Regions from separate parts of the Streptomyces sp. NPDC090025 genome, predicted to be linked through region 2. Evidence: riboswitches for the same ligand, from Rfam matches in the RefSeq annotation. Region 2 holds a riboswitch; the other holds the start of a gene.
The links. A riboswitch is a leader RNA that binds a small molecule or an ion and turns the genes downstream of it on or off. The one in region 2 is predicted to bind cyclic di-AMP.
Positions count from the first base shown of each region.

Region 1 (4,982 bases), on a different contig from region 2:
CTCGGCGAGCTTCCACCCGCTGGCCTTCGTCCTCGTCTACGTGATGTTCATGGTCCCGGTCTTCGCCATGCTGACCTGGCTGGCGATCTGGAGCCGCCAGAAGGAGCTGCGCACCATCGCGGGCGAGCTCCCGGCGTACGCGGCGGCGGGCTGGCTCGCGCCCGACGAGCCGATGGCGCTCGCCTCGATGCGGGCCCGCGCGACGGCCCGTGGCTTCGCCGCCCGCGGCTTCGGCAAGCCCGGTTCGCGGGCCGTCGGGGAGTACGAGGCGTTCGCCACGACCCTGGCGTTCCTCCGGCACCGGGCCCGCCGCGGCCAGATACCCGGGGACTTCACGGCCCGCGAGCAGGAGCTGCTGCACCACCTGTGGGAGCGCCGCCAGGTCGCGTCGCCCGCGCTCACCTACGCGGCCCGGGCCACCGGCCAGGTGTGGGTGCCGCCGCAGTACCTGGACTACGGCGGCTACAACCCGTACCGGAGCTAGTGTCCTGGGCGGAAGCGGGGGCTCACTCCTCCGACGCCGCCGTCAGGGTGGCCAGCTCCGTGTCCGTCAGGGTCAGGTCGGCGACCGCGAGCAGTGCGGGCAGCTGCTCGACCGTGCGGGCGGAGGCGATCGGGGCGGCGACCGTCGGCCGGGCGGCGAGCCAGGCGAGCGCGACCGTCGCGGGCTCGGCGCCGTGCGCCTCGGCGACCGAGTCCAGCGCGGCCAGCACCCGCAGGCCCCGCTCGGACTCCAGCAGCTCCGTCATCCGCGGGGCGCGGACGCTGTCCACCGTCCTGCCGGGGCGGTACTTGCCGGTGAGGAAGCCGCTCGCGAGACCGAAGTACGGCACGGCCGCGAGCCCGCCCGCCGCGACCGTGTCGAGGAGCGGGCCCTCGTAGGTGGCACGGGAAATCAGGTTGTAGTGCGGCTGGAGGGCCACGTAGCCGGTCAGGCCCTCGGCCTCGGCGAAGTCGAGGGAGGCCCGCAGCCGCTCGGGGGAGATGTTGGAGGCGGCGACGGCCCGCACCTTGCCGTCCTTCACCAGCTGGTCGAGGGAGGTGACGATCTCCTCCACCGGCACGGACTCGTCGTCGAAGTGCGAGTAGTACAGATCGAGGTGGTCGGTGCCGAGGCGGCGCAGCGACTCCTCGACGGCGGCCTTGATGTTCGTCGCGCCGAGTCCCTTGTACTTCGGGTGCCCGCCGACCTTGGTGGCGATCAGGACGTCCGAGCGGTTGCCGCGCGAGGCCAGCCAGCGGCCGATGACGGTCTCGGACTCACCGCCCTCGTTGCCCTCGGCCCAGGCCGAGTAGACGTCGGCGGTGTCGATGAAGTTGCCGCCCCCGGCGACATAGGCGTCGAGGACGGCGAAGGACTGCGCCTCGTCGGCGCTCCAGCCGAAGACGTTGCCCCCGAGAGCGAGCGGGAAGACGTGCAGGTCGGAAGCGCCCAGACGGCGAAGAGAGGTCATGCGGAGTTGCAACCCCCGCCCCGCCGGGCCTATTCCGTCCCACCAGGCCCTGCCTGGGTCAGACCCCGGAGGGGGTCAGACCGACAGGCCCTTGGAGCGCAGCCAGTCCGCCGGGTCGATGCCGTCGCCGGACGGGGTGTGCACCTCCAGGTGCAGGTGCGGGCCGGTGACGTTGCCGGTGGCGCCGACCCGGCCGATGGTGTCGCCGGTGCCGACCGACTGGCCCGCGGCGACCGTCATCGAGGACAGGTGGCAGTACCAGACCTCGGTGCCGTCGGAGAGTTCCAGGACGATCCGGTAGCCGTAGGCCCCGGACCAGCCCGCCGACTTCACGGTCGCGCCGTGCACCGCCTTGACCGGGGTGCCGGTGGGGGCGGCGAAGTCCAGACCGGTGTGGTGGCCGGAGGACCACATCGAACCGGCCTCGCCGTAGGTCGAGGTGATCGTGTACGAGGAGGTCGGCAGGGCGTAGCTGGCGGCGAGCTTGGCGAGCCGCTCGGCCTCCGCCTTCGCCCGGGCCTCCGCCTCGGCCTTCTTCTTCGCCTCGGCCGCCGCCTTCGCCGCCGCGTCCGCCTTGGCCTCGGCCTCCGCGGCCGCCTTCTCGGCGGCGCGCTTCTCCGTCTCGGCCTTCTCGGCGGCGTCGGCCGCGGCCTGCTGCTGCTCGGCCTGCTGGAGGATCCGGGCGCGCAGCGCCTCGCCCGCGTCGGCCGCGGTCCTGGTCTCGGTCCTGGTGGCCGTACCGGCGGCGTGGCCCGCGCCCGCCCCCGTACCGGCGCCGTGGGCGGAGTCCACGACCTCGGTGGTGGTGTAGGTGAGCGCGGTGAGCGGCTGGGTGGCGCGGTTGCCGCCGACGGCCTCGTCGCGCGCGGCGTCGGAGTCGTCCGCTCCGAGCAGGGCGCCGACGCCGGGCAGATCGCCCGGGGCGGGCAGGTCGAGGTCCGGCAGCGCTATCGAGACCGGGGGCTTCTCCTGGGCGGTGGCCAGACCGCCCGCGCCCACGGCGGCGATGACGCCGACGCCGAGCACGGTGGAGGAGCGGGCGAAGTTGGAGCGCTGCTTGACGATCCGGTGGCGGCCGCCCGAGCGGGCGTCGCCGCGCAGGGAGTCCTCGGTCGGGTTCCAGCCGTCCTCCGCGGCGGGCGCGGAGGTGTCCCAGGGCTCCCCTGCTCCGTCCGGGCCGCCCGTCGGTCCAGAAGTTCCGAAGGGGGCGAAGGGGGTATGCGGAGCGGGGGTGTTGGACGCCACGGAGGCGTTCTCCTTTCCTTCCTTCTCGCCTACCGGGTTAGCTGACGGGTTCGGAGCAGGAAGGTCTCCTACGGGCAGTGCCGCACGGGTGCGGCGGGGCCCGATTCACCCCAAGTGGTGGTTCCCCGGTTCCCTTTCGGAATTCGGCGCACGCGCACGGTGCCGTCTCTTGCGACGGCTGGGACGACCGCGCTGCGTTATCGAACGTTAATAGACTCGGCGCTCCGATTCCAAGCCGTTCCCCTTGATCATTCGCTGAATTGGGAGGGATTGGTCCGAGTTGACCCCCACTCAGGGCAAGGTCAGCACCAAAGCCCGAATCTGACGTTACGTCAATTGTTATCGGAGCGACACCCTTCGACTACGACCCGTCACGGGCCCCCTGGCACCACCGGCATGGTCCGCCGCCGCTCCGGCTGACCCGCCGCCGGACGCCCCACCGCGAGCAGCGCCATGTCGTCCGTCGTCCCGCCGTCCGTGTGCCGCCGCACGTCCGCCACCAACGCGTCGAGCAGCTCCTCGGGCCCCGGGAAGATCCGGCCCCCGAGCCGCTCCGCCGGGTCGTAGAACACCCCCTCGGCGTCCCGCGCCTCCGACAGACCGTCCGTGTAGAAGAGGAGGGTCGCGCCCTGCGGGTACGGCGTCACGTCCGCCCGGTCCGGCCAGGCCGCCAGCTCCCCCATCCCCAGCGGCAGCGCCGCCTCGCTCGGCCGCAGCACCCGCAGCGCGCCGTCCGCGTGCAGCAGCATCGGCTCCGGATGCCCCCGGTTCACCACCCGCACCACCCGGTCGCCGCCCGGGATCTCGGCGAGCACCGCCGTCGTGAACCCCTCGAAGGCGTCGAGCCCGGCCCGCCGGGTGCCCTCCCGGGCCAGCGCCCGCTCAAGGCGGGCCGCCACCCGCTCCAGGGTCGGCTCCTGCTCGGCCGCCTCCCGGAACGCCCCGATGACCACGGCCACCGCCTCCACCGCCTCGAGCCCCTTGCCCCGCACGTCACCGACCACCAGACGCACCCCGTAGGGGGTGTCCTGCACGGCGAACAGATCACCGCCGATGAACGCGTCCGCCTGCGCCGCCTCGTACCGCGCGGCGATCTGGAGCCCGCCGATCCGTTCGGCCGGCGCGGGCAGCACCGCCTTCTGCGCGGTCTCGGCGATCACCCGCGCCGACGCGAGCCGTTCGCCGCTGCGCAGCACCACCCGGTTCACCAGCAGGGCGAGCACCGCGACCGTCGTCACCGTCAGCGTCTCGGTCAGCGAGGGGATCTGGTCCGAGGTCCCGTTGTAGAAGTGCAGCCCCACGCTGGCCAGAACCGCGGCGATACCCGTGATGAGGGTGGTGCGGGTGGGAAAGAAGGGGGCGGCGATCAGCGGCGCCGCCACGAACATCGGCGACGCCGTGTACGTGGCCGGGGTCGACACGTCGAAGACGACCCCGCCCACGATGATCAGCGGCGGCAGCGCCCGCAGGAAGCGCCGGGCCCCCGGGTACGGCGGCACACCGCCGCCGTACCCGCCCCGCACCACCGCTCGCGCCACCTGTGCTCGCCCGCTCCCTGGTCTCCGCACCCCTGGGGGTGCCCGGCCGCCGCCGTGCTCCGGACCGGACCGCGCCGCCGTGATCGCGCCACCGCGATCACCCCAGGGTGCCGTCAGGCCGAGCCGGTCGGCGACTCCTCCTCGGCCGACTGGCGTACGACGCCGGCCACCGCCGAAGCCTCGGCCAGCCGGCCGCCCCTGGCCAGGGCCGCCATCCCGGCCGCGCACCCCACCCCCACCGCGCACAGCGCCAGCCACGGCACCGCCGACCAGCCCGTCACCCCGAGCAGCACGCCCGTCCCCAGGTTCCCCAGGGTGATCCCGATCCCGCAGACCGTGTTGTAGAGCCCGTAGTGGGTGGCCACCCAGCGGCCCCCGGACAGCGCGACGACCGTGTCCATCTCGTACGGGTAGAGCACCGCGTTCGCCACCGCGAGCACCGCCGCGCACAGCAGCAGCCCCACAAGCGCCCGCCCCAGCACCGCAGGGACCAGGAACGCGGCCCCCATCAGGCCGAGCCCGAGCACCAGACACCGCTCCCGGGACAGCCGGGCCCGGCACCAGGCGGTGATCCGCAGCTGCCCGGCGAGCGCCACGAGCGCCGACACGACGAACAGCGCGGTGGTCGCGGCCGTGCCCCCGGCGGCGAGCGGCAGCGCCAGATAGACCTGGAACGACAGCACGTACGAACCGGTCATCGCGAGCGAGAACAGCCAGAAGACACGGTTCGCGAGGACCGTACGGA
Region 1 covers NZ_JBIVFL010000022.1:22,277-27,258, forward strand. Annotated here, with positions in the region: gene ACIPXM_RS33605 (PrsW family intramembrane metalloprotease) at 1-484, shown strand, start outside; gene ACIPXM_RS33610 (aldo/keto reductase) at 507-1,454, opposite strand; gene ACIPXM_RS33615 (M23 family metallopeptidase) at 1,530-2,699, opposite strand; cyclic di-AMP (ydaO/yuaA leader) riboswitch at 2,711-2,858, opposite strand; gene ACIPXM_RS33620 (PP2C family protein-serine/threonine phosphatase) at 3,071-4,237, opposite strand; gene ACIPXM_RS33625 (MFS transporter) at 4,351-4,982, opposite strand, start outside.
Region 1: it holds a riboswitch for cyclic di-AMP, as region 2 does, so the genes downstream of both, ACIPXM_RS33615 (M23 family metallopeptidase) here and ACIPXM_RS06615 (M23 family metallopeptidase) in region 2, are expected to answer to the same signal.

Region 2 (4,982 bases):
GGCGGGGTCGCCGAGGGCGGCGTTGACCGCGTGGACGCGGCCGGTGTAGCCCGCGTCGAGGAGGTTGCGCAGCACGGTGCGGCCGACGCCGCCGGGGGTGCGGCCGACGCCGATGACGGCGACCGAGCCGGGGGCGAGGAGCCGCTGCACGGAGCGGGCCTCGGCGCGCTGTTCGCGGGCGAGCTGGACGGCGAGGGCGCGGTCGGTGGGCTCCAGGTCGAGGTGGAGGCGGACGGAGCCGTCCTCGAAGCTGCGCTTCTGGGTGTATCCGGCGTCCGTGAACACCTTGATCATCTTGTTGTTGGCGGGCAGCACCTCGGCGGCGAAGCGGCGGATGCCGCGCTCGCGGGCGACGGCCGCGATGTGTTCGAGCAGTGCGGAGGCGACGCCGCGGCCCTGATGGGCGTCCTGGACGAGGAAGGCGACCTCGGCCTCGTCGGCGGGGGCGGAGGCGGGGCGGCCGAGGTCGTTGATCCGGTCGTAGCGCACGGTGGCGATGAACTCGCCGCCGACGGTGGCGGCGAGTCCGACCCGGTCGACGAAGTCGTGGTGGGTGAAGCGGTGCACGTCCTTGGCGGAGAGCCGCGGGTAGGGTGCGAAGAAGCGGTAGTACTTCGACTCGTCGGAGACCTGCTCGTAGAAGCTGACCAGGCGGTCGGCGTCGTCGGCGGTGATCGGGCGGATCCGGGCCGTGCCGCCGTCGCGCAGGACCACGTCCGCTTCCCAGTGGTCGGGATAGGCGTGTTCCGACGCTTGTGACTGCCCGTGTGACTGCCCAGCGGCGCTCTGCATGGGGCCAGCCTACGGCCGGGGTCCGACAGCGGCACCGGTCGCGCGGGTGGTGCTCGGCATGCAAGGTAGGGAGGGCCGAACGGCCGTCCCGGAGGGGTCCAAGGTCGGCACGAGCACGTCGTCACCCGTGAGAGACTGGTCTAGACAACCGCTGAAAGTTGAAGGGCAACCACCATGGCTGAGCGCCGCGTCAACGTCGGCTGGGCCGAGGGCCTGCACGCCCGCCCCGCCTCCATCTTCGTCCGTGCCGCCACGGCCGCCGGCGTCCCCGTGACGATCGCCAAGGCCGACGGCAACCCGGTCAACGCCGCGTCCATGCTCGCGGTGCTCGGCCTGGGTGCCCAGGGCGGCGAGGAGATCGTGCTCGCTTCGGACGCCGATGGCTCCGAGGCCGCGCTCGACCGCCTGGCGAAGCTGGTCGCCGAGGGTCTCGAGGAGCTCCCCGAGACCGTCTGACCCGTCCTCCCCGACGACGGTCATGACACGGCCGTGTCCCCCGGTTCTCCGGCGGGCACGGCCGTTTCTCTTTTCCGGTCTCTTTTTCGGGCCGGAACGGAACCCGGCCCGGGGCGGGGATCCGAAATAGCGGAATTCAGCGCGCTCCGGGCACCCGAAAACACCACCCGGAATTCCCGCCTCTTTTGTATACGGGCTCCGTTATACGGGCTCCGTGTTAATTCCGGGGTCCCGCGCTGTTGACGGCATGTTGCGAAACCCTCACGCCCTTCCGGCCGGTCCGGTCCGCGCGCTCCGCCCGTTTCAGCCGGTGCAGGGCCGCCGCCCGCTCGCCGTGCAGCGCGGTGAGCGCGCGGGCCCGTTCGGCGTCCCGCCGGGCCACGGCGTCGACGATGGCGCCGTGCTCGGCCCACGCCTCGACCGGCCGGGCGGTCGGCTCGACCACGTACATCCAGGCGATCTTGTGCCGCAGCTGGGTGAGCAGCGCGCCGAGCGGCGGGCTGCCCGCGGCCTGGGCCAGGGTCTCGTGGAACCAGCCGCCGAGTGCGGCCAGATCGGCGCCGCCGCCCCTGCGGGCCCGTTCCTGGCCCAGCCTGACCAGGCCGCGCAGCACCTTGAGGTGGGCGTCGGTGCGGCGCTGGGCGGCCCGCGCGGCGCCCAGCGGTTCGAGCAGCGCGCGCATGTCGAGGAGGTCGGCGGCCTCACGCTCGGTGGGCTCGGCGACCTGCGCCCCGGCGTGCCTGCGGCTGACCACGAAGCCCTCGGACTCCAGGGTGCGCAGCGCCTCGCGGACCGGGACCCGGGAGACGCCGTAGCGGCGGGCGAGCTGCTCCTCGGTGAGTCTGGCGCCGCGCGGATACACCCCGGTGACGATGTCGTCCCGGATCGCCGTGCATACCGAGTGCGCCGGAACGCGCATGTCCGACCTCCGCTTCCGTGAAATTCCCACCGCGTTCCCGCGACTCTATTGCAGGACGCCGGAAATTCCGACGGTGCCTGGTGACAAGGAATGCAAAAAGCCCCGGCTCACGGGGAGCCGGGGCTTTCTGGTGCCTGGTGCGCGGTGGGTCAGACGTTGACGCCGCGGGCCCGGAGGTAGGAGACCGGGTTGATGTCGGAGCCGTACTCCGGGCTGGTGCGCGCCTCGAAGTGGAGGTGCGGGCCGGTGGAGTTGCCGGAGGAGCCGGAGATGCCGATCCGGTCGCCGGGGGTGACGTGCTGGCCGACCGAGACCGTGATGCCGGAGAGGTGGCCGTACTGGGTGTACGTGCCGTCGGTCATCCGGATCACGATGTTGTTGCCGTAGGCGCCGCCCCAGCCGGTCTCGACGACGGTGCCGGAGCCGACGGAGACGACGGTGCTGCCGTAGGCCGCGTGGAAGTCGATGCCGGAGTGGCTGCCGGAGGACCAGAGCGAGCCGCCGGTCTTGTAGCCGGTGGTCACGTACGAGCCGGCGACGGGGAGCTGGAAGGAGGCGAGGCGCTTGCGCTCGGCCTCGCGGGCGGCGCGCTCCTTGGCCTGGCGGAGCTCCTTGGCGCGGGCCTCGGCCTTGCGCTTGGCCTCGGCGGCGGCCTTGATCCGGGCGGCTTCCTCGGCGGCGGCCTTCTCCTGGGCGGCGACCTGGGCGTCGACGCGCTCGGTGAGGGTCTCCGCGGCGATCACCTGGGTGAGGCCGGTGTCCTCGGGAGAGGGGCGCTCGGGCTCCGCGGCGAGCGCCGGGGAGGCGAGGGTGCCGATGACGCCGGTGGTGGCCAGTGTCGCGACGCCGGCGATGCCCGCACTGCGGCGCGCCATCCGGCTCGGACCACGATGCTTCCCGGTGGCACGGGTGAACGCCATGTAGTGGCTGATCCTTTCCTTCCCTCTCGCCTACCGGGTTAGCTGACGGGTTCGGAGCAGGAAGGTCTCCTACGGGCCCCTCCGCCTGAGCGAAGGCGTCCGATTCACCCCAGGGACTGCGTGGGTCCCCGGCTCCCCAGGCTCGCGCCTGACGGGGACTCGGCGATGACTGTCCGATGCCGCGGGCGCGGCGTCGTACGACGGGCGGACAGTCGGGTTGACGCTAGGCCGATCGTGCGTCAATCACCAAACAGACACGCCTGTTTGTAAGACATGCCACAGGGCATTCAGTCACACTCATCGGCAATCCGGACAAATCACCCAAAGATGAAGGACCCTGGCGAAGTGCATCGCCAGGGTCCTTCCTTCGTACGCCGCGCGCGCGGGGCGGCGGTCCAATCAGCCGGTGACGACCGTCACTTCACCGATGCCGAGGGCCCGCACCGGCTCCGCGATCTGCGCGGCGTCGCCGACGAGCACCGTGACGAGCCGGTCCACCGGGAAGGCGTTGACGACCGCGGCGGTCGCCTCCACCGTGCCGGTGCGCGCCAGCTGCGCGTACAACCGGGCCTGGTAGTCGTCCGGGAGGTGCTGCTCGACCTGGTCGGCGAGGGTCGCGGCGACCGAGGCGGCCGTCTCGTACTTGAGCGGCGCCACCCCCACCAGGTTCTGCACGGCGACGTCCCGCTCGGCGTCCGTCAGACCCTCGGCGGCGAGGGTGCGCAGCACCTTCCACAGGTCGTCAAGTGCCGGACCGGTGTTGGGGGTGTCGACCGAGCCGCTGATGGCCAGCATCGAGGCGCCGTGGCCCTCGTCGTCGGACCGCAGCACCTGGCCGAAGGCCCGCACGCCGTACGTGTAGCCCTTCTCCTCGCGCAGCACGCGGTCGAGGCGCGAGGTGAGGGTGCCGCCGAGGCAGTACGTGCCGAGCACCTGGGCCGCCCACACGCTGTCATGGCGGTCCGCGCCGACGCGGCCGATGAGCAGCTGCGTCTGGACGGCGCCGGGCCGGTCCACGATGACGACACGGCCGGTGTCGTCGGCCGTGATCGGCGGCATCGGGCGGGGCGCGGCGGGCTTGCCGCTCCAGCCGCCCAGGGTGTCGGCGAGGACCTGGTCCAGGTCGACGCCGGTGAGGTCGCCGACCACCACGGCGGTGGCGGTGGCCGGGCGCAGGTGCGCCTCGTAGAAGGCGCGGACGGCGGCGGCGTCGATCGCCGACACCGTCTCCTCGGTGCCCTGGCGCGGCCGGGACATCCGCGCGGCGGCCGGGAAGAGCTCCTTGGAGAGCTGCTTGGCGGCGCGCCGGGCCGGGTTGGCCGACTCGTGCGGGATCTCGTCGAGCCGGTTGGCGACCAGCCGGTCGACCTCGTCGGCGGCGAACGCCGGGGCGATCAGGGCCTCGGCGAGCAGACCGAGCGCCTTCGGCAGCCGGGAGACCGGGACTTCGAGGGAGACCCGGACGCCGGGGTGGTCGGCGTGCGCGTCCAGGGTGGCGCCACAGCGCTCCAGCTCGGCCGCGAACTCCTCGGCGGAGCGCTGGTCGGTGCCCTCGGACAGTGCCCTGGCCATGATGGTGGCGACACCGTCGAGGCCCTCCGGCTCGGCGTCCAGCGGGGCGTCGAAGAAGATCTCGACGGCCACCACCTGCTGGCCGGGGCGGTCGCAGCGCAGCACGGTCAGACCGTTGTCGAGCGCGCCCCGCTCGGGCGCCGGGAAGGCCCAGGGCCTGGCGTCGCCCGGCTGCGGCTGCGGGTGGAAGGTCATGCTCGTCAAAGACGCGGCAGCGTCGGTCACTGGTCCGCCCCCTCTTCCTCGTCGCTGTCGGTCTCGTCGGCCGCGCCCGCCACCGGCTCGTAGACGAGCACGGCGCGGTTGTCCGGGCGCAGCCGCGC
Region 2 covers NZ_JBIVFL010000002.1:120,187-125,168, reverse strand. Annotated here, with positions in the region: gene ACIPXM_RS06630 (GNAT family N-acetyltransferase) at 1-792, opposite strand, end outside; gene ACIPXM_RS06625 (HPr family phosphocarrier protein) at 967-1,248, shown strand; gene ACIPXM_RS06620 (GntR family transcriptional regulator) at 1,466-2,167, opposite strand; gene ACIPXM_RS06615 (M23 family metallopeptidase) at 2,317-3,087, opposite strand; cyclic di-AMP (ydaO/yuaA leader) riboswitch at 3,100-3,262, opposite strand; gene ACIPXM_RS06610 (M16 family metallopeptidase) at 3,487-4,854, opposite strand; gene ACIPXM_RS06605 (M16 family metallopeptidase) at 4,881-4,982, opposite strand, start outside.